Desulfobacula toluolica Tol2: one gene and its partner. The main gene of each other region encodes a partner of the protein of the gene in region 2 in a complex. Links are inferred from orthologs where the notes say so. Each region holds a gene or a part of one and is shown on either strand. Other genes may lie near its edges.

Region 1 (11,104 bases), 3.5 Mb from region 2 along the record:
CAGGATATTATGAACATCAAGGGAGAAGTTGCTTTGGCAAAATATCTGGTGGACGAGGTGCAGGAGGTTTACAGGCTTCAGGGTGTAAGGATTAATGACAAACATATTGAGGTGGTTATCCGTCAGATGATGAGACGGGTAAAGGTCATTGAGACAGGTGATACCAACTTTATTCCGGATGAACAGGTCGACAGGATTCATTTTGCAGAAGTCAATCGGGAAGTAGCCGGTATGGGTGGTGAAACCGCAAAAGGGGAGCCGTTAATTCTTGGTATTACAAAAGCATCATTATCTACTGATAGTTTTCTTTCAGCCGCATCATTCCAGGAAACAACAAAAGTGCTGACTCTTGCTGCTATAGAGGGTAAGTATGACGGCCTTAAAGGATTGAAAGAAAATGTTGTGATGGGTCGTATTATACCTGCAGGGACGGGTTTCCCGGGATACAGCGACGTAGAAGTTGCTTTGGGTGACGTAGCGCAAGTTTGATTAATAAAAAAACTTGACAATTTTAATAAGTGAAAGTAAAATTAAACATTTTGTCGTGTATGACAATGGTTTAAATTTGATAAGGAGCGTAAAGGAAAGTTATGCCGACCATTAATCAATTGGTTCGAAAAGGTAGAAAAAAAGCAGAAAAAAAGGTTAGTACCCCTGCTTTAAAGGGTGGTCCTCAGAAACGTGGTGTTTGTACCAGGGTGTACACGTCAACTCCAAAGAAACCTAACTCTGCTTTGAGAAAAGTAGCCAGGGTTCGTTTGACTACTGGAATGGAAGTTGCTGCATACATACCCGGCATGGGGCATAACCTTCAGGAGCATTCTGTGGTTCTTGTCAGGGGTGGCAGAGTAAAGGATCTTCCAGGTGTTCGCTATCATATTGTCAGGGGCGCTCTTGATACTTTGGGTGTTGATGACAGGCGGCAGGGCAGGTCAAAATACGGAGCAAAGAGACCTAAATAAGCAACTTGGAGCAGATTTTAGTCTGTTCCTTATATATAAGCAATGGTGGATGTGAATAATGGCAGTTAAAGAGATCATGCTTGATAATGTAACAAAAGATGCCACGCAGGAAGAAAAGCTTGCCGCTAAGTTTGTTAACTGTGTCATGAAAGACGGGAAAAAGAACGCAGCGCGTAAAGTTGTTAAAAATGCTTTGTTGATTGCAGAAGAAAAGATCGGCGAGCCTGCTTTGGATATATTAAAAAAAGCAATTGATAATATTAGGCCTGCGGTTGAAGTGAAATCCAGAAGAATCGGCGGATCAACCTATCAGGTGCCGACTGATATAAAACCTTCCAGGCAGACAGCGCTTGCTTTTCGCTGGTTGATTAACTTCAGCCGGAATCGTTCTGAAAAAGGCTATGCAAACAAACTGGCTTCAGAAGTCCTGGATGCTTATAACCAGCGTGGCGGGGCAATGAAGAAAAAGGAAGATACACACAAGATGGCAGAAGCCAACAAGGCATTTGCACATTTTCGGTGGTAACTAATATTTTGATATCCTGATAACATTCCGCAGGAGGAATTAACCAAGAGGAGTAAAGAGGATGGCTAAGGAGAAATTTGAGCGGACCAAGCCGCATGTGAACATAGGAACAATCGGTCATATTGACCATGGAAAGACTACGCTTACAGCAGCGATCACCAAACTTGCAGCAATGGGTGGTCATGGTACATATGTCCCGTTTGATGAGATTGACAAGGCGCCCGAGGAAAGAGAGCGTGGTATTACAATAGCAACAGCTCATGTGGAATACGAGACAGCCAATCGTCACTACGCACATGTGGACTGTCCCGGCCATGCTGACTATATTAAGAACATGATCACAGGGGCAGCCCAGATGGACGGTGCGGTTCTTGTGGTAAGTGCTGATGACGGTCCAATGCCGCAGACAAGAGAGCATATCCTTCTTGCCCGGCAGGTAGGTGTTCCCTCGATTGTTGTGTTTTTGAACAAATGCGACATGGTGGATGACGAAGAATTGATTGAGCTGGTTGAAATGGAGCTTCAGGAGCTTCTTGATACCTATGAATTTCCCGGCGACACAACACCGATTATCAGAGGCAGTGCGCTTAAGGCGCTTGAAGTGGAAAGTGCGGATGATGAAGCTGCCAAACCGATTTTTGAGCTTCTTGATGTTCTTGACTCTTATGTTGCAGAGCCTGAAAGAGATACCGCAAAACCATTTCTGATGCCCATTGAGGATGTATTCAGTATTTCGGGTCGTGGAACTGTTGTTACCGGAAGAATTGAACGTGGTATTATTAAAACCGGTGAAGAGGTTGAAATTGTCGGTATCAGGGATACTGCCAAAACAGTGTGTACCGGTGTTGAAATGTTCAGAAAACTTCTGGATGAGGGGCAGGCAGGCGATAATGTCGGGCTTCTGCTTCGCGGAACAAAACGTGACCAGGTTGAAAGAGGACAGGTTGTGGCCAAACCCGGAACCATTACTCCTCATACGAAATTCAAAGCAGAAATGTATGCATTGAGCAAAGAAGAAGGTGGTCGTCATACTCCGTTTTTCAGTGGTTACAGACCCCAGTTCTTTTTCAGAACAACAGATATTACGGGTGTTTTGACTCTTGACGAAGGCGTGGAAATGATCATGCCAGGGGATAATGCAACCATTAACGTGGAATTGATTAATCCCATTGCAATGGAAAAAGAACTCCGCTTTGCAATCAGAGAAGGTGGACGTACTGTTGGTGCCGGTGTTATCGGTGAAATTGTAGAATAAGTTAGGACGAACGATCTATCATGTTGAAAACAAAAATTAGGATCAGGCTTAAGGCATATGATCATAAACTTCTTGATCAGTCTTCGGTAGATATTGTTGATACTGCAAGGAAGAGTGGAGCCAAAATCGTAGGGCCGGTACCTCTTCCTACCAGGATAAACAAGTTTACCGTACTGCGTTCTCCCCATGTAAACAAAAAATCAAGGGAACAGTTTGAGATCAGAACGCATAAAAGAATGATGGATATTCTGGAACCCACCCAACAGACAGTTGACGCGTTAATGAAGCTTGATCTTTCACCGGGTGTGGATGTGGAAATTAAATTATAGTTCAATAACAGGAACCAATTATGAGCGCATTACTTGGAAAAAAAATCGGAATGACCAATGTGTTTTCCTCGGACGGAAAGCTTGTTCCTGTTACCGTTGTGCAGGTCGGACCATGTGTTGTTACACAGATTAAAACAATAGAATCTGATGGATACAATGCTCTTCAACTTGGATTTGATGAAAAACCGGTTGAGAAATTGAATAAGCCCATGGCCGGACATTTGAAGAAAGCAAGTGATAAAGGATTCCGTGTTTTAAAAGAGTTTAGAACCGATGATGTTGAAAGCGTTGAAGCAGGCGCTACTATCGGAATTGATATATTTACTGTTGGTGATAAGGTGAACATATCAGGTATTTCAAAAGGACGCGGTTTTCAGGGAACGATTAAACGACACGGTTTCCAACGCGGGCCTGAAACTCATGGTAGCAGAAATCATAGAAAACCAGGGTCTATTGGTAACAGCGCCTGGCCGGGAAAAGTTTTTAAGGGTAAGAAACTTCCAGGTCATATGGGTGTTAATCGAGAAACTGTAAAGAATCTTACAATCGTAGATATCAAGCATGACGATAACCTTCTGTTGGTAAAAGGCCCTGTACCGGGTTTTAAAACAGGAATATTGGAAGTTCGAAAAACTGATAAATAATTAAAAAAACAATCAGTTACGTATAAGACAAAAATGCGGCTATGGGTATTGCAAAGTTTATCGCAGTGATGCATAGCTGATCAAAATTTATGAGGAAGAATATGGCTACTGTAGATGTATTAAACAGTGCAGGTGAAAAGGTGTCTGAAACTCAGCTTCCTGATGAGATTTTCAAGACTTCCGTTAAAACAAGCGTTCTTCACCAGGTCGTGCGATCCCAGCTCGTTGCAAAACGGGAAGGGACTGCTGCGTCTAAGACCAGGGGTATGGTAAAGGGTAGTACAAGAAAGCTGTTTAGACAGAAAGGAACCGGTAATGCACGTGCCGGCAGTATTAAATCCCCTTTAAGAAAAGGTGGTGGTGTTATTTTTGGGCCGTCCCAAAGATCTTTTGCGATAAAAGTGCCCAAAAAAGTTAGAAAGCTGGCATTGAAAATGGCATTAAGTTCCAAGGTGGAAGAAAATACCATTACTGTGATTGATGATTTTAATCTTGAAACTATTAAAACCAAAGATCTGGCCAATGTACTCAAAACCTTATCGCTTTCAAATTTGTTGATTGTGTCTGATTCTGAGGATACAAATCTTTTGCTTTCCGCTAGAAATATTCCGGATATCAAGGTTATAAAGACCGAGGGTCTTAATGTATATGATATTTTAAAGTTTAAGAATCTTCTTTTGGTAGAGTCATCAATTAAAAATATCGAGGGGAGGTTGAGCTGATTATGGAACACTATGAAATTGTCAGAGGCCCTGTAGTAACTGAAAAAACAACCCTTCAAAAAGAATTAAACAACCAGGTGACGCTTAAAGTTGATAAAAGAGCCAACCGGGTACAAATCAAAGACGCTGTCGAGAAAAGTTTTAACACCAAGGTTAAGCAGGTCAGAACTATCAAGGTAAAAGGAAAAGTTAAACAGCGCGGTAAAATTATCGGCAAACGAAAAGACTGGAAAAAAGCCATAGTTACACTGATGCCAGGACAACGAATTGATTTTTTTGAAGGTGTTTAAAGAGGTATATATATGTCAACAATAATAAAGACAAAACCGACATCTCCAGGACGACGCTCTCAGGAATACCTTTCTTTTGAAGAAATTACCAAAACCAAGCCTGAAAGACGACTGACAAAGAACATAAACAAACGTGCCGGCCGAAATTCTTACGGAAGAATTACGGCTAAGCACAGAGGTGGCGGAGCAAAAAAGAAATATCGTATCATTGATTTTAAAAGAGATAAAGATGGTATCCCTGCAAAGGTATCTGCCATTGAATATGATCCGAACAGGAGTGCAAGAATTGCTCTTCTGGTTTATGCAGATGGTGAAAAAAGGTATATCCTGGCTCCTCTGGATGTGGCGGTCGGCGATATTCTTGAAACAGGATCCGGCGCTGATATAAAACCTGGTAATTGCATGCCGCTTGAGGATATTCCAACGGGTACAAGAATACATAATATCGAATTGAAACAAAATAAAGGTGGACAGATTGTCAGAAGCGCAGGTGCATATGCACGGCTTATGGCAAAAGAAGGCAGTTATGCGCAGGTTCTTCTTCCCTCTGGTGAAGTAAGAATGGTTCACCTGAAATGCAAGGCTACGATTGGCAGAGTGGGTAATGAAAAGCATGGTGATGTTAAGATCGGTAAAGCCGGTCGAAGCAGATGGATGGGAAGAAGACCGTCTGTTCGAGGAGTTGCCATGAACCCGGTTGATCATCCCATGGGCGGTGGTGAAGGAAGATCCTCCGGTGGTAGACAGCCCTGTACGCCTTGGGGTATTCCAACAAAAGGTAAGCGAACCAGGAAGAGTGCAAGAACAGATCAGTACATTGTTAAAAGAAGAGCTAAGAGAAAATAAATAGGTGGTAAATTATGCCAAGATCATTAAAAAAAGGTCCCTACATTGCACCTCAGCTTTTAAAAAAAGTGCTGGAAGCAAGTAAATCCACACGTAACAAAGTTATCAAGACCTGGTCACGCAGATCCACTATATTCCCTGAAATGGTCGGTGTCACATTTGCTGTGCATAACGGTAAAAAATTCATACCGGTTTTTGTTTCTGAAAATATGGTCGGACATAAGCTTGGTGAATTTTCACCTACAAGAACTTTCTGGGGGCATGCAGGAGATAAAAAATCCAAGAGATAAGCTCTTGTTTGATTAAAGGATATTGATATGGAAGTTAAAGCAACTACAAGACATACAAGAATTTCACCATTTAAGCTTAGGTTGCCCATTGCTGAAGTAAAAGGTAAAAATGCCGGACAAGCGCTGACATTGTTAAAATTCATGCCGCTCAAAGCTGCAGGTATTATTTATAAAACCTTGCAATCAGCTGTTGCAAATGCCGAGCATAACAATGAACTGGATGTGGATAAACTGGTTGTCAAGAATATTTTTGTTGATCACGGGCCGACCATGAAACGGTTCAGGCCGAGAGCCAGGGGTAGAGCAGCCAGAATTTTGAAACGAAGCAGTCATTTAACAGTTATTGTTGAAGAAACTGACAAATAGGAGGAAATAAGCTTGGGCCAGAAAGTACATCCTACCAGTTTAAGGTTAGGCATTATCAGGACTTGGGATTCCAGATGGTATGCAGACAAAGATTATGCCTCTTTTGTTGAAGAAGATTTTAAAGTCAGAAAATTTTTAAAAAAGAAACTCTTTCATGCAGGTATTTCAAAAATAGAAATCGAACGTTTTTCCAAACAGATTCGACTCAGGGTTTTTGCGGCAAGACCAGGTATAATAATCGGCAAGAAAGGGTCGGAGATTGCCCTTCTTAAGCAGGAACTTGAGAAAATGCTTGAACCTGCGGTGTTGATTGATATCAAAGAAGTCCGGCGCCCTGAAATTGATGCTCAGTTGGTAGCGGAGAATATTGCACTTCAACTTGAGAGAAGAATTGCATTTCGAAGAGCCATGAAACGAAGTGTGTCTTCGGCCATGCGGTTTGGTGCAAAAGGAATAAAAATTATTTGTGCCGGTCGTCTTGGTGGTGCTGAAATGGCTCGGACGGAATGGTACAAAGAAGGCCGTATTCCTCTTCACACCTTAAGGGCTGATGTTGATTACGGTTTTACCGAAGCAAGAACCACATACGGAGCCATTGGAATTAAAACTTTTGTATTTAAAGGCGAAGTATTAAGTCCCGGTGAACAAGCGTTGGTTAAATAGAGGTGATTAGGAGAAATAAAAAATGCTTAGTCCAAAAAATGTAAAATTCCGTAAACAGTTTCGCGGCAGGACAAAGGGTTCACCAGACAGGGGAAATACCTTAAGCTTTGGTGACTTCGGTCTACAGGCAATTGAATGCGGTTATGTTAATGCAAGACAGATTGAAGCAGCCAGGGTTGCATTGACCCGTCACGCTAAAAGAGCAGGAAAAAGCTGGATTCGATTTTTTCCTGATCATCCGGTTACAAAAAAACCGGCAGAAGTCAGGATGGGTAAAGGTAAAGGTGCTACGGATGCCTGGGTAGCCAGGGTGAAACCCGGCAAAATTCTTTATGAAATGGAAGGTATACCAAGAGAAGTTGCCAAAGAAGCCATGAAGCTCGCTGCCAGAAAACTTTCCGTGAAAACTCGTTTTGTGGAAAGGAGTAAATAAAATGAAAGTTAGTGAAATCAGAGAGATGGGAGCAGATCAGATTAAAGAAAAGCTTGGTGAATTAAAAAAAGAGCTTTTTAATCTTCGCTTTCAGAATGATGTCGGGCAGCTTGAGAATACAGCAACACTTTCCAATGTCAAAAAGGATATTGCAAGGCTTTACACGATATCCAATGAAATGAATGTAAACATTAGCTAATTTGCGAAGATATTACTATGGAAAATATTCAAAAAAATAAAAGAGAGCTGATTGGTCTTATTGTATCGGATAAAATGGATAAATCAGTGGTTGTTCAGGTCGAAAGATTTGTTCAACACAAGATTTATAAAAAATATATGAAACGATATAAAAAATACCATGCTCATGATGAGACAAATGAATGCAGAATCGGTGATACGGTTAAAATCATCGAAACCAGGCCTTTGAGCAAGCTGAAACGTTTCAGGATAAGTGAAGTCGTTAAAAGAGCTGTTTGATTAAGGGAGTTGAGAAATGATTCAGAGTGAAACTAGATTAACTGTAGCAGACAACTCCGGTGCAAAGGAACTGTACTGCATAAAGGTACTTGGCGGATCCAAAAGACGATATGCCAGCATTGGCGATATTATCACCTGCTCTGTTAAAGAAGCAATACCCAATGCAAAAGTCAGCAAAGGGGATATTGTTCAGGCCGTTATTGTCAGAACCAAAAAAGAAATATCCCGGCCTGATGGCTCAATGATCAGATTTGATGATAATTCAGCTGTAATTTTATCTAAATCAAACGAACCGGTTGGTACACGTATTTTTGGTCCGGTGGCAAGAGAGTTAAGGGCAAAAAGATTTATGAAAATCGTCTCTCTGGCTCCTGATGTGCTTTAACAATCAGGTTATTGGAGAAAAAATCTTATGGAAGCAATAAAAATTAGACTGAAAAAAGATGATAAGGTTAAAGTGCTGACCGGTAAAGATAAGGGAAAGATCGGTAAAGTACTGAAGGTCGTTAAAAAGACAAATCGGGTCGTTGTTGAAAATATTAATGTCGTTAAGGTTCATCAAAGGCCAACGCAGGCAAATCCACAAGGTGGTATTGTTGAAAAAACCATGCCGATTCATATTTCCAATCTCATGATTATGTGCAACTCATGTGTAAAGCCGACAAGAATTGGAATGAAATTATTGGAAGATGGAAAACGGGTCAGAATCTGCAAGAAATGCAGTCAGCAGATAGATTCATAAGACCAAAGGCGGAGAGAATAGATGGCAACTCTTAAGGAAAAGTATCATAACGAGGTTGTGCCCAAGCTCAAGGAAACTTTTAATTATAAAAATGAATTACAGGTACCTAAGCTGGAAAAAATCGTTTTAAACATGGGGCTTGGCGAAGCGGTCAGAAATCCAAAGATCGTTGATCCTGCAGCCGCCGAACTGGCGTTGATCGCCGGTCAGAAACCGGTAATTACAAGAGCAAAAAAACCGATTGCAAATTTTAAGCTTCGTGCTGATTTGCCTATTGGGTGCAAGGTTACCCTGCGCCGTCAAAAAATGTACGATTTTTTTGATCGGCTTGTAAATATCGCTTTACCACGTGTCAGGGACTTTAGAGGGATATCCGGAAAGGCTTTTGATGGCAGGGGTAATTATACTCTTGGTATTACCGAGCATATTATATTCCCTGAAATTGACTATGATAAGACCGACAGTATCAAGGGTCTTAATATTACAGTTGTGACGACAGCTAAAACCGATGAGGAAGGCAAGGCGCTCCTGAAATTTTTTGGGATGCCTTTCAAAAACTAAGGATCTTAAGGAGGAAAGCTTGGCTAAAAAAGCTTTAATCGTAAAGGCGCAGAGAAAACCAAAGTTTTCAGTACGTTCATACAACAGATGCCCCTTATGCGGTAGACCAAGAGGGTTTATTAGAAAAGCTGGTATTTGCAGAATTTGTTTCAGGGGACTTGCGTCAGAAGGTAAACTTCCCGGAGTTACCAAATCAAGTTGGTAACCAGCAAATTTTAACACAAAAAAATTATATCAGCGGATTTTAAGGAGATTTCAAATGGCAACTAGTGATCCAATTGCAGACATGCTGACAATCATAAGAAATGGTGGTAAAGCAGGGTTTGCTAAAGTGGATATCCCCGGATCAAAAATTAAATTGAAAATGGTGCGGGTGCTGAAAGAACAAGGATATATAAAGGATTTTAAATTCCTTGAAAATGAAACGCAAGGAGTTCTTCGTGTTTATTTAAAATATGTGTCTGAAGGACAGCCCACAATTTTTGGAATAAAAAGAGTGAGTAAACCGTCCTGCAGGGTTTACAGTAAATCAAAACAAATTAAGCCGGTTTTAAATGGGCTGGGCATATCAATTGTTTCAACCTCAAAAGGGTTGATGACGGATAAGCAGGCCATTGAAGCGAACGTCGGCGGTGAAATTCTTTGTAACGTATGGTAGTACAGGAGTAATATATATGTCTAGAATAGGAAAACAGCCGGTTCAGCTTCCAGATAAGGTCCAGTTCGCCCTGAAGGGTGATATGATTTCTGTTAAAGGACCCAAAGGTAATCTTGAGCGACAATTGCATCCGGCCATTGAACTTGAAATGAATGATGGTTTTGTAATGGTAACTACAGATACAAGTGATAAGAAAAAAGTGGCTTTGCAAGGGTTGTTCAGGTCCCTTATATCCAATATGGTAACCGGTGTTACTGCCGGTTATGAAAAGCAACTTCTCCTTTCCGGTATTGGTTATCGTGCAGAAACAAAAGGCAACAGTCTTATACTCAATGTAGGCTATTCCAATCCGGTCGATTTTAAAATTCCTGATGGAATCCAGGCGACTGTTGAAAAGAATACGCAAATTATTTTGACAGGTATAGATAAGGAGCTTCTTGGCCAGGTGGCGGCAAATATAAGAGATCTTAGACCTCCTGAGCCTTACAAAGGTAAAGGCATAATGTATTCGGACGAAAGAATCATTAGAAAAGCCGGTAAGACTGCTGGTAAAGATTAAAAGGCGGGAGTATAAAGATTATGGGAAATACATCACCAAGGCTTATATCAAGGCTTAAAAGAAAAAAAAGAATCAGGAAAAATATTCTTGGTAACCAGGATCGACCAAGATTGAGTGTATTCAGAAGTTCAAAACATATTTATGCTCAGATCATTGATGATACTGATCGGATTACACTTGTATCTGCATCTACACTTGATAAAGAATTTAATGAAAATAAGGCAGAGGGTAAAAAGGCTGAGATTGCAAAGGCAATCGGAATCCTTATCGGCAAGAGAGCTCTTGATAAAGGAATTACAAAAGTAGTTCTGGATAGAAATGGATTTTTATATCATGGCCGCATCAAAGCGCTTTCAGACGGAGCTCGCGAAGCCGGATTGATTTTCTAATTAAGGAGGAATACCCTTGGCAAGACAGCAGATGGAAGATAGTGGATTAATAGATAAAGTCGTCAGAATCAATCGTGTTGCAAAAGTTGTAAAAGGTGGTAGAAATTTCAGCTTCAGCGCACTTGTTGTGGTTGGTGACGGAGAAGGCAGTGTCGGGTATGGTCTGGGAAAAGCAACGGAAGTACCGGAAGCTATCAAAAAAGGCCTGGAAAAAGCAAAAAGAAATATGGTCAAAATTTCATTACTTGACGGTACTGTTCCTTTTGAAGTTATTGGTAAAGCAGGTGCAGGCCGAGTATTGCTTAAACCGGCTTCTCCTGGTACAGGTTTGATTGCTGGCGGTGGAATTCGTGCCGTCCTTGAGGCCGTCGGTGTAACCGATATCCTGACAA
Region 2 (11,640 bases):
CGGGAATGCGCTGAACACCGAATCTGGCCAGCCATTAATATCAACAAATCAGGAACAAGAAAAGAAGACCTTTTACTGGACAAGGAAGAACATAAAAAAATAATTGAAATTAGAAGAGCCATCACCACAAAAGATGAAAAAGATGCCATGATGGAATTTATATCATATCTTCAATAAATTCAAATTATAACAAAGCATTTTCAAGCACCTGGGACATATCCTCAGCATAAACAATTTCCATTTGAGCTTGAATAGCTTTGGGAATCTCTTTTATATCTCTTTTATTCTCTGTTGAAACAATGACTTTTTTAATACCATTGATATGGGCTGCCAAGAGTTTTTCCTTCAAACCACCGACAGGAAGCACTCTTCCCCGCAATGTTATTTCTCCTGTCATGGCAACCTTTCTTGAAACCGGTTTTCCGGTCAATACCGAAACAACTGCCGAACACATGGATATACCGGCGGAAGGACCGTCTTTGGGGATTGCGCCTTCGGGTACATGGATGTGTATATCAATATCTTTATAGAAATCTTCTTTTATATTTAATTCTTTACAACGGGATCTGACATAACTTACTGCGGCCTGGGAAGACTCTTTCATGACATCACCAAGTTTTCCGGTTACCATCACATTTCCCTTTCCCGGCATGGTTACAGCCTCAATGGTAAGCAATTCCCCTCCTGCCTGGGTCCAGGCAAGACCGGTAACAATACCAATCATGTCTTCTTTTTCCAAGGCACTGTCTCTGAAACGGGGCTGACCTAAAAATTTTAAAACCGTAGTTGTAGAAATATTATGTAATTTTCTATGGTCGGTTTGAACAATCTCTTTGGCTATTTTTCGCAAAACAGCTGAAATCTCACGCTCAAGATTTCTGACCCCTGCTTCTTTTGTGTATTTTTTAATAATGGCATGAACGGCATTTTTTGAAAAAACCGCATCAGAATCAGAAAGACCGTTTTCTTTTAATTGTTTCGGGATCAAATACCCGGTGGCAATCTTTGCCTTTTCATACTCAGTATAGCCAGGTATCTGAATAATCTCCATCCTGTCCCTCAAAGGTGCAGGGATATCATACAATGTATTGGCAGTGGTGATAAAAAGGATTTCCGACAGATCATAATCCACTTCAAGATAATGATCATTAAAATTTTTATTCTGCTCCGGGTCTAATGCTTCAAGCAAAGCCGATGATGGATCACCCCTGAAATCAGACGTCATTTTATCAATTTCATCCAGACAAAAAACCGGATTATTATAACCTATTTTTTTCAAGGTCTGAATAATCCTGCCAGGCATAGCTCCCACATAGGTACGCCGGTGCCCTCTGATTTCAGCTTCATCCCTGACACCGCCAAGTGACACCCTTGCAAAAGCCCTTCCCGTAGCAGAAGCGACAGACCTTGCCAAAGATGTTTTGCCCACACCCGGAGGGCCTACAAGACATAAAATCGGCCCTTTAATCTTTTTAACCAGAATTTGTACGGCTAAATACTCAAGAATCCTTTCCTTGGGTTTTTCAAGTCCGTAATGATCCTGATCCAGAATCTGCTCAGCTTTTTGCAAATCATTTTTTGACCGGTTCTTCCTGTACCAGGGCAGAGAAATCAGCCAGTCAATATAATTTCTGACCACAGTGGCTTCAGATGACATGGGGGACATCATTTTTAATTTGGCAAGCTCTCTTCTCGCCACTGAAGCCGCTTCTTTGGACATTCTTTTTTTCTTTATCCTGTTTTCAAGATCCTCAAATTCCGAAGCATTGCCGTCTTCTCCCATCTCTTTTTTTATGGCCTGCATCTGCTCATTCAAATAATGTTTTTTCTGCAGCGTTTCCATTTGCTTCTTTACTCTTCCCTTTATTTTCTGGGACATGGTAAAGACTTCTGCTTCCTTTTGAATCAGCTTCAACAACAAGAAAAATCTATCTTCAATCGTTCCACATTCAAGCAGTTTCTGTTTATCAACCACTTTAAACGGCATCTGACTGGCAATGGTATCGGCATATCGAGACTCGTTGGAGGACAGCATATCAAGCGTCTTAAAAAAACTTTGCGATACTGCTCCGGAAAGTTGTGCATAGTGTTCAAACGCTTCTGTAACAGTTCTTATGGCCGCTTCACTGGCTGTTTCCGGCATGAGTTCTTCATGAACAGGTATATATTCGACACAAAGATAACCATCCTCATCAACCAGTTTAACAATTTTACCTCTTTCACATCCTTCAACCAATGCTTTAACGGTTCCATCAGGCAATCTGAGGAGCTGAGTGATCCTTGCTTCCGTTCCAACCTGAAAAATATCTTTAATGGTTGGTTTTAATACTTCAGGATTTTTTTGGGTGGTCAAAAAAATCTTCTTGTCTGCTGCCATGGCTTCGGACAAAGCCTTAATGGATTTATCCCTTCCAACAAATACCGATGTGGTAATATATGGAAACAATACCATATCCCTCAAGGGAACCAATGGAAGCTGTTTTTTTATACTCTCCGAACCATCCTGATGAAAGAACTTGGAAATATTGATCATTGAATTTTAGAACCCTTTTTAGTGTCAGGCCTGTTTTTTAGGTTGTTCATAAAGCAGTATGGGATCTTCATTCTTTAATACCACCTCTTCTCCAACAACACATTCTTGAACATTCTCTTTAGATGGAATTTCATACATGATATCCAGCATGGTTTCCTCCATGATAGCACGAAGTCCCCTTGCGCCCGATTTTCTTTTCACAGCTTCTTTGGCCATGGCTTCAAGGGCTTCATCCGTAAACTGAAGATCCACACCTTCAACCTTGAATAATTCCTGGTATTGTTTAACCAAAGCGTTCTTAGGCTCGGTTAAAATCTTCACCAAAGATTTTTCATTGAGTTCGCCAATGGACGTAATAATGGGCAGACGTCCTAAAAACTCAGGTATAAGACCAAATCTAATCAGATCTTCCGGCTTGAGCTGTTCAAGAAGTTCTCCAATATTTTTATCCTTTTTTTCTGCGATTTTAGCACCAAATCCCATGGTTTTCTGGGTAATTCTTCTTTCAATCACCTTTTCCAAACCTGTGAATGTACCCCCGCAAACAAAAAGGATATTAGATGTATCAACCTTTACATAATCCTGCTGGGGATGTTTTCGGCCCCCTTTGGGCGGAATACTTGCAATCGTACCCTCTATGATTTTTAAAAGGGCCTGCTGAACGCCTTCTCCTGAAACATCCCGGGTAATGGACGGATTGTCTCCACGCTGGGATATTTTATCAATTTCATCAATATAAATAATACCCTTCTGAGCTTTCTCAATGTCATAGTCTGCATTCTGAACAAGAGAAAGGACTATATTTTCAACATCTTCTCCAACATAACCTGCTTCGGTTAATGCAGTAGCATCTGCAATGGCAAAAGGAACATCTAAAAACCTGGCAAGGGTTTGTGCAAGAAGAGTCTTCCCACATCCTGTGGGACCGATGATAAGGATATTGCTCTTTTCAATTTCCACATCATCACTTTTCTTTTCCAGGGTTGAACTTAATCGCTTGTAATGGTTATATACTGCCACAGAAAGAACTTTTTTAGCCTTATCCTGCTCAATAACGTAAGAATCAAGCAATTTTTTTATCTGTTTAGGTTTTAAAAAATCCTTTAACCCATCCTTTTGGGCCTTTTTTTCTTTTTCTTCATCCTCAATAATCTCGCCGCACAAGTTTATACATTCATTACAAATATAAACACTTGGACCTGCAATCAGCTTTTTAACCTCTTTTTGATTTTTACCGCAAAAAGAACAGAAAAACTGATCATTTTCTTCATCTTTCTGAGCCATAATCATTACTCCTTTGAAGCGTCGTTATCTGTGTCTTCTTCCAACTCGCTTCTGTCAGTAACCACCTTGTCCACAATACCATATTTCATGGCTTCTGTTGCTGACATGAAAAAATCTCTTTCCGTATCTGCAGATACTTTTTCAATATCCTGACCTGTATGAGTGGATAAAATCTCATTTAAAATATCTTTCATCCTTAAAATCTCATTGGCCTGAATTTTAATATCAGTGGCTTGTCCCTGTGTTCCGCCAAGTGGCTGATGAATCATTATTCTGGAATTGGGCAGGGCAAATCTTTTCCCTTTTGTACCTGCCGTCAGTAAAAGCGCCCCCATACTGGCGGCCTGTCCGATACATACGGTAGCCACATCCGGTTTTATATACTGCATTGTATCATAGATGGCCATCCCTGCCGTTACAACACCACCTGGTGAATTAATATAAAAACTGATGTCCTTTTCAGGATCTTCTGATTCCAGAAACAAGAACTGGGCAACAATAAGATTGGCAATCTCATCATCAATAGCAGATCCGATAAAAATGATTCGATCCTTTAAAAGGCGTGAATAGATATCATATGCACGCTCCCCCCTGTTGCTTTGCTCAACAACCATTGGAATTAGAGGCAAAATTCAACTCCTTATAATTATTTAGTTTTCATTTTCTTAATGCAGGTTGCACGTTAAATGATTACTCTTTTTCTTCTGTCGGCATATCCGCTTCTTTAGTTTCTGCAACATCTTCAAGTGAATCCGGTTCAACTTCTGTAATGTTGCCTTTTTCTATTATAAGATCAACGGCCTTTTTTTCAAGCTGGGTATGTTTATAATATTCCAGCTGCTTGGGGTCCTGGCTGAAATAATTTTTTACTGCATCAACAGGTGCATTCATTCCCATTGCCATTTCCTCAAAACTTTTTTCAAGTTCATCATCCGTAAGCTCGAGTTTTTCCTGAGTAATGACTTTGTCCAGGATCAAATGTCTTCGCGCCTGTTTTTCCGCCACATCACGATACTGGGTACGTAAAACATCCTTACTTAAACCGGCTTCTTCAAGAGAAGTATTATTTGCGGCATAGGCTTGTTCTGCTTCCATTGCAATACCATTGAGTTCACCTTCAATCATTGCTTCAGGAACTTCAAATTCATATTTTTCCAAAAGGCTTTGAAAAACCTGTTCGGAAATCTCATGTTTTATCCTTTGCTCATATCCTTTTCCCAAATTTTCACGAATGGAGGCTCTTACATCATCCAGGGTTTCAAATTTTCCCAGATCTTTTACCAGATCATCATTGAGTTCAGGCAGAACTTCTTCTTGAATTTCTTTTAATGTCACCTTGTAGACAATTGTCTTGCCTTTCAGATTTTCATCATAATAATCATCGGCATAGGGCACTTCTATGTCAAGATCCTGAACTGGAATGGCACCTGTCAGTTTTTCTGAAAACTCTTTGGGCAAACCGCCTTGTCCGATTCCCATGACATAATTTTCAATTTTGGGAGTCTTATCAAATGATTCTCCATTTAAAAAACCTTCGTAATCAATCAGAACAAAATCACTCTCTTTTACAGGACGTTCTTCTTGGACGGTCTCTTTTTTCGCCATAGTTTTCTGAATCATGTACATCTGGCTTTCTATCTCACCATCCGACACTTCATATTTTGTTTTTTCCAGAGCAATACCTTCAAATTCGATATCATCCAGTTCAGGCTTTACCTCAACGGTAATATCAAAAACATAAGCGTTTTCAGGATCTAATTCCGGCGGATCCATTTGAGGCCCCCCCACGATATTCAGATCATGATCTTTGATGGCATCAATAAATGCTTCCTGGATTAAGCGCGGTGCAACATCGGCATGAACATCTTTTGAAAATCTGTTTTCCAATACCTTGCGTGGAATTTTCCCCTTGCGGAATCCTTTTACATCAACTTTCTTTTTCAACTCATTGTATGCTTTATTGAGTTCCTTGGTAACGTCCTCTTTGGGGATTTCAAAAGAGAGCACTTTTTTTACACTGCTCTTATCTTCAATTTTTACCTGCATTTTTCCGTCCTGTATTCATTTCTATTAAAATTGATTTATATATTAAACACTGCTTCAAATAATCAAAAAAATGTAATATATAAAACACATATCTCACAAAGTTTATTAAGATAACCCTTATACATAAAGGTGTCAAGAAAATTGGCCAAAGAAAAGGTTTTAGCATTTATCATCATTCTATCGTGTATAATACCCCCAGGCATCGGATTTGGCAATAAAGCAATTCAAACAAAACAACGTATTATCGTGATTGATCCAGGCCACGGGGGAACTCAAAACGGAATTGTCTCTTCCAGTGGAATAAACGAAAAAACCATCACCTTGCAGCTTGCTGAAAAAATCGCCCAACAGCTTGAAAACCGATACAATGTTCTTTTAACAAGAACCCAAAACATTACAATATCTGCCCGGGAAAGAATTTTTTTAGCCAACAAAAACAAGGCAGACCTTTTTATCAGCATCCATTTACATCAAACAAACAAATATTCAGCTTTTTTTTACTATTTTGACCCACCTGAATCTTACAAACACCCACCCCATATTAAAGACAACAAATGGAAATCACACCCACTGCTTCATCAAGCTGAAAGCAAAAAAGCAATCACTTCTTTCTGCAGTATTTTTTCCGCCAACAAAAACGCGATTCGTTTTTTCTCAACCGGGGCACCGATCCTTCTTCTTGAAGGCGCAACCATGCCAGCCATACTGATTGAACCTTTATCCGTTTTAACACTGCCCCAACACCCGGATGAAATCGAAAACATTCTTACTGAATATGCAGCACTCATTTCAAAAAGCATTGATCTCTATTTTAAAAAAAACAACCCAAAGCCATAAAATTTCTTGCTTTTATTATTCAGAAATGATAGTTAGCCTGCTTGTATCCAACACAAAAAGATCGGGGCGTAGCGCAGCCTGGTAGCGCGCCTGCTTTGGGAGCAGGATGTCGGAGGTTCAAATCCTCTCGCCCCGACCATTAAACACAACCTCTCTCGAAATTTTCCAAAATCATCATTTCAAGATTGTGTGATCTTTTTGTGTGAAAGTCATTTTTTCGACCACTTTTCACCCTTTGATCTGTTCAGCACCACAACTTTTTTACACCTGTTAAATTTTCCGGCCTCCAGTCGACACCTTGCCCCTGTTATCACCCCATATTCTTTTCCGGGCAACCTGAACGGTGTCCGAGAAAAGCCAATTCTTTCGTCCGACCACAAAAGGTCGGATGGCATTTTCAACCAGATTGTTATCAGGCCTGATGATTCCGTCGGTCGTATATTGGATGAGCCTATGTCATTGGCTGAGAGTGTAATGGATCGCCTTGCCAAGAAGACTTTTGGGAGGAACTTTTTCCATTGACGGATCATAACAGGAAGCAATCAACAGGTTGAGCAGAAAGTTTTTTTAAATGATGACACCGTACCCCATGAAGTGGTGGGCCTTGTTATCAAAAAGGGATACAACCTGATCAAAGCCTGGCGGGTTCACTTAGGGATGACCCAGAAACAGGTGGCAGGGAAAGCCGGGATCACACAGGCGGCATTGTCCCAGATGGAAAGAACCGAGCAGGAAAACAAAACTTCAACCCTTGAAAAACTGGCTTTGGCCATGGGGCTTTCCGTTGAACAGCTTAGAGACTAAATCGATTTTTTGCTGATCATCCAACAAGAGTTAACTAAAGATTTGACCCCTTTTCCTTTTATTGATCAAAGCGGATAAAATAACCGGGTTCCCCACAGCCTTTTTAATCGCCCTCCAGAAAGATACCGGTCCAACCTGTCTGTTGTAGAATTGCAGGATCAGTATGGCCATGATGTTTTGCAAAATCATGACAAAACTGGCAATAATCGTTATCAGCACATCCATGGTCACACCAAACGTTTATGTTGCCACCAGGCGATGGTGGTGCCGACCCTTTCAAACTGAATGTTTTCCTGTTGTTCGATCTGACGTATCCAGTCGGCAAGACCGGAGGCATGGTGGATAATCAGCGGTGTGCTGTGAGGGGGAAGAATATCCATGGCCAGCTGGTACATGTCAATGGTAAGGTTAACTTCCTTGGAGATATCCGGTGTGTCCCAAGGGGTTGGGTGAATAAATCCGTGATTGGCCCCCTCCTCTTTAAGATATCCAAAATGACAGGGGAACTTTGGCTTCAAATCCCGGATCGTTTTAATGGTATCCAGGTTCATTTGACGGGTTACACCTTTGTTCATATTTTTCAAAATGGTATCGTCAAAAGATTCAAATCCGATGGAGGCCAGCAGTATCCGGATGTTTTTCTTTTGGGCTTTTTCAAGGGTGTTCTTCAGATTTTCCTGTCCCTTCAGAAAATAATCCGCCCGCAGGGTCAAATTAATCTGGGACAGCTCCAGGCTGCACTCACAGGCAAGTTCCATGACACGATCAAGTTTGGGCAAAGGGCTTTCATTGATCAGTTCAAATGCGACCCTGCTGCCGTCGGCCTGTTCGGGCAAACATGCCATCTGGGATTTAACAGCTTCTTCACCCACCGCCCCCATAAATCCTTTGTCCTGGGCCACATCACAGAAGCTGCACCCCTTCTGGGCGATGGTCACATGTTTCGGCCCTGTCTCATTGGCAAGATCGGCTGGATAATCAATCTGTATTTTTCTTTCTTTTGCAGCATGGGGGCATCCGATCTGCTGGAGTACCTGGCCGCAGGTAATCGGCATCCGGGCAAAGGATGTTCCCTTTAACCGGTAAATATTGGTCCAGTCAACCTTGGACAGCCATTGATCCTCCCATGGGGCAGGACGATTCTCCTTTATCTGCCCATCTTTATTCCTGGACAGGACACCATCAAATTCTGAAATATCACTATCGAGACCGCTCTCCAGGATGGGCAGGATCTGCTGGACAGGTCCCTGTATGGCAAAGGTAAATCGGTCCGACATTCCCTTAAAGCGATGGTCAAACCGGTCGTGACCCACTTCCCCTTTAAAATCGACATTGGCCTGTGGCCCGGCCAGAATAGTGACCGCACCCTTATCTTTAAGCTCTCCTGCCAGATCAAACAGATCCGGTCTTCCGCCAAGGGTTGAAAACCCAATGACCATCCGGGTTCCGCTAAAATGATTTTCCAGTGCCGTGATCAGATCTGTTTTGTCATCTTCATTGGTCACTCCTACGACAAGCGCCTCATACTCACTGTTATCAGATATAACGGTGGCTGCCATCTGTGGACCTAAAAGACCGTAGGACTCTCCTTTAAAGTATCCCGTGATGATAACAAATTTCTTTTTTGAATTCATTTTTCCTTTCCACAAAAAAAAGCGCGCTCCGGTAAAATACCGGAACGTGCATTATAGAATAACTTGCTGCCTTATGGAAGAATTAGCTCAACTTAATATGCAAAGATCGCGACCATCCTTGACTGTTATTTACTCATACGCCCATGCTGTGAACCAAGACGCGGCAGGTTAATACCATAGGCCTGTAATAATAATTTTCGAATCGGCAGGGGTATCGAAGATTTTCTGGGACTCAGTGAGCCAGGGGCTGCATTTTCTGTTTTAATTCTGAAAATAGTGCGCCCGGATTTTAAGATGTCGCCTGTCCGTCAGCCTTTAGAAATTCATTGTGACCGGTTCCAGTCCGATTTTTCCTGACCCCGGACCGTCTTCTGAAAAGCGTTTCAAAAGCACTGCATTTGCCGCCGTTCATACCACCGGAACATTGATGCATTCCGTTTTGACCGTCAGACCTGGAAGCGGCCCAAGTGCCGAACCGTTTAAATCCGGTCATGTCATAGATCCGCCGTTTCCCCTCATCTCTTAAAACCTCATATGCTTCCCCGATTAATTTGAACCGGGTTTCAGCCCCCTCATCACTGTTTACATCGGGATGAAACTGCCTGGCCAGTTTCCGGTAAGCCTTTTTTATCTGTTCATCCGTTGCATTGCGGCTGACCTTCAGGGTTTCGTAATAACCTTGCGAGTCCATGGTTTCTATTCAACAACCGGTCGGGGCAGTACATTTGCCCTTTCTGCAATTTCAGGCACCCTGTGTTCCCATTCAATGGCCATCAGATGGACACCTGCCACACCTTCCATCTCTTTGAATTCTTCGATCTGTTCCAGCGCAAACTTGATACCTTCCTCTGGCTGGTCTTTTTTGGGCACGCCCCTGAGGCGTTTGATCAAATGTTCGGGGATATCCATACCCGGAACAAACTTGGACATGAAATTGGCCATAGGAGCACTTTTCATGGGTGTGACACCAGCCAGGATATAGCACTTTTCATGAAGCCCCATATCCACGGCCTGTTTCATGAAATCACGGAATTTTTCCATATTGAAAATGCATTGTGTCTGGACAAAATCCACACCTGCTTTTATTTTATTGGCAAGCCTGAACACCCGGTATTCATAAGGATCCGCAAACGGGTTGGCAGCGGCCCCGATAAACAGTTTCGGCGGTACGTCAATATCCTCGCCATTTAAAAATTTGCCCTCGTCCCGCATTTTCTTCACCATGGCAATCAGCTGCATGGAATCAATATCATGGACACCTTTTGCCTCGGGATGATTCCCGAAACTTGTGTGGTCGCCGGAAAGACACAGCATATTCCGGATACCCATGGCATAAGCGCCTAGAATATCACTCATCATGGCCAGGCGGTTCCTGTCCCGGCAGACCATCTGAAAATTGGGTTCAAGCCCCTTTTCCATCATCAAAACAGAGCCGGCAATGGAAGACATGCGGACCACGGCTGTCTGGTTGTCCGTCATGTTGACGGCATCCACATACCCCACAAGGTGACTTAATTTTTCATTTAAATGGTCGACATTGGCACCTTTTGGGGGACCGCATTCTCCGGTGAAAGCGAAATGGCCCGCATTTAGAACCTTTTCCAAATTACTGCCTGATTTAAGCTCACTCATATTGTTCTCTCCTTGTTCTTTATCTATACGCTGTCAAGCTTTGCCGGTAAATAAACAGACCGCATCATACTTTCCGGGTGTCATGGAAAATCAGTGACTTGACGGTCACCGGGAACACCTGTTTGTCCACCAGCGGTTCGCCGATGTCGATCCAGTCACCATCCTTAAGATCCAGTTCATCCAGGGTGAGCAGGTTAGTTTTAAGGCCTGTTTCCCGGCGGATGACATTTCCCACACCACAGGCAATATCAGCCCGAAAAATGAGAATAATGGGAATGTTTTTACCGATTGAATTTGCCAGTGCCGACTCAATGGCTTTACCAAACATTACCAGCTTCTGGTAGGAATTGTGGGTGAGACCCTTAAAGTAGAACGCCACGGTCTCGGCCCCCTCGGACAGATCAAACCGCTTCAAAGACCTTTCAATTTCAGATTTGATATGGGCATGGCTTAATTTGTCCTGTTCCACGTCAACCCTTAGCACCGGCACGTTCCACATGGGAAACTTAAGCTGGTCATCCATGAATCCCGAGGAACCCGATATGGATAATGTATGGGCACCGGCACCTATAACCGTCGCCCTTATCTTGTTTTCAAGTTCAATGACCGGTCCGGAAAGCTTTGGGAACAGCGTCTTAATTTCAGCGGCAAGGTATGAACCGATATCGTTATGCTGATACCCATTGCAGCCGTACAGCAATTCAGAGACACCGCCTGAAAAGGTATATTCATCGATTTTTCTTGAAAAGTCCAGGTCGTCGGTCACCATCAGATCTTTGGCAAGAACTGAAACAGCAGACCCATTCATGACCTCTACGAGAGTTTGGGCCAGTACGGAAGTAATTTTTTCAAGCCATTTTTCAGGGATCA

The links.
Region 1: the proteins of tig (region 2) and rpsG are in contact, whole or in part, in a crystal structure (PDB 3GTY), measured with the Thermotoga maritima proteins. The link is inferred for Desulfobacula toluolica Tol2 from one-to-one orthologs. Residues at the interface, in WP_004081061.1 of Thermotoga maritima: Glu122, Val124, Val129, Leu130, Tyr133, Glu188, Gly259, Ile262, Tyr263, Glu266, Ser270, Glu273, Gln274, Glu277, Arg308, Gln311, Ile312, Ser315, Tyr316, Glu325, Arg329, Arg336, Leu363, Phe366, Trp367, Arg373, Leu377, Arg381, Leu384, Glu387; in WP_004081843.1 of Thermotoga maritima: Lys34, Lys52, Lys55, Glu59, Arg62, Gln63, Glu66, Asn67, Lys69, Val71, Arg95, Ala109, Lys110, Lys111, Gly112, Arg113, Pro114, Glu117, Glu121, Ile124, Ala125, Tyr127, Asn128, Asn129, Thr130, Gly131, Lys135, Asp139, Arg142, Met143.

The regions. Positions count from the first base shown.
Region 1 is NC_018645.1:4,058,859-4,069,962, reverse strand. What follows is about bases 1-2,754. They hold rpsG (30S ribosomal protein S7), read left to right. Parts: upstream 1-1,020; coding sequence 1,021-1,488; downstream 1,489-2,754. Other genes in these bases: tuf (elongation factor Tu), read left to right, coding at 1,550-2,743; rpsL (30S ribosomal protein S12), read left to right, coding at 591-962; rpoC (DNA-directed RNA polymerase subunit beta'), read left to right, coding at 1-489. Also shown: rpsJ (30S ribosomal protein S10), read left to right, coding at 2,764-3,072; rplC (50S ribosomal protein L3), read left to right, coding at 3,090-3,716; rplD (50S ribosomal protein L4), read left to right, coding at 3,818-4,438; rplW (50S ribosomal protein L23), read left to right, coding at 4,441-4,728; rplB (50S ribosomal protein L2), read left to right, coding at 4,741-5,574; rpsS (30S ribosomal protein S19), read left to right, coding at 5,589-5,864; rplV (50S ribosomal protein L22), read left to right, coding at 5,892-6,230; rpsC (30S ribosomal protein S3), read left to right, coding at 6,243-6,893; rplP (50S ribosomal protein L16), read left to right, coding at 6,916-7,326; rpmC (50S ribosomal protein L29), read left to right, coding at 7,328-7,525; rpsQ (30S ribosomal protein S17), read left to right, coding at 7,543-7,803; rplN (50S ribosomal protein L14), read left to right, coding at 7,820-8,188; rplX (50S ribosomal protein L24), read left to right, coding at 8,216-8,545; rplE (50S ribosomal protein L5), read left to right, coding at 8,567-9,106; TOL2_RS24375 (type Z 30S ribosomal protein S14), read left to right, coding at 9,084-9,311; and more genes.
Region 2 is NC_018645.1:517,776-529,415, reverse strand. Bases 3,686-6,682 are described here. They hold tig (trigger factor), read right to left. Parts: upstream 5,864-6,682; coding sequence 4,508-5,863; downstream 3,686-4,507. Other genes in these bases: TOL2_RS23345 (N-acetylmuramoyl-L-alanine amidase family protein), read left to right, coding at 6,005-6,682; clpP (ATP-dependent Clp endopeptidase proteolytic subunit ClpP), read right to left, coding at 3,823-4,446; clpX (ATP-dependent Clp protease ATP-binding subunit ClpX), read right to left, coding at 3,686-3,817. In the rest of the region: transcription termination factor Rho, read left to right, coding at 1-177; lon (endopeptidase La), read right to left, coding at 185-2,533; more of clpX, read right to left, coding at 2,558-3,685; more of TOL2_RS23345, read left to right, coding at 6,683-6,700; TOL2_RS25360 (helix-turn-helix domain-containing protein), read left to right, coding at 7,295-7,504; TOL2_RS02385 (radical SAM protein), read right to left, coding at 7,732-9,138; TOL2_RS25735 (DnaJ domain-containing protein), read right to left, coding at 9,428-9,829; TOL2_RS02375 (methylenetetrahydrofolate reductase), read right to left, coding at 9,835-10,770; TOL2_RS02370 (ethanolamine ammonia-lyase reactivating factor EutA), read right to left, coding at 10,835-11,640. UniProt on the Bacillus subtilis protein: Involved in protein export. Acts as a chaperone by maintaining the newly synthesized protein in an open conformation. Functions as a peptidyl-prolyl cis-trans isomerase.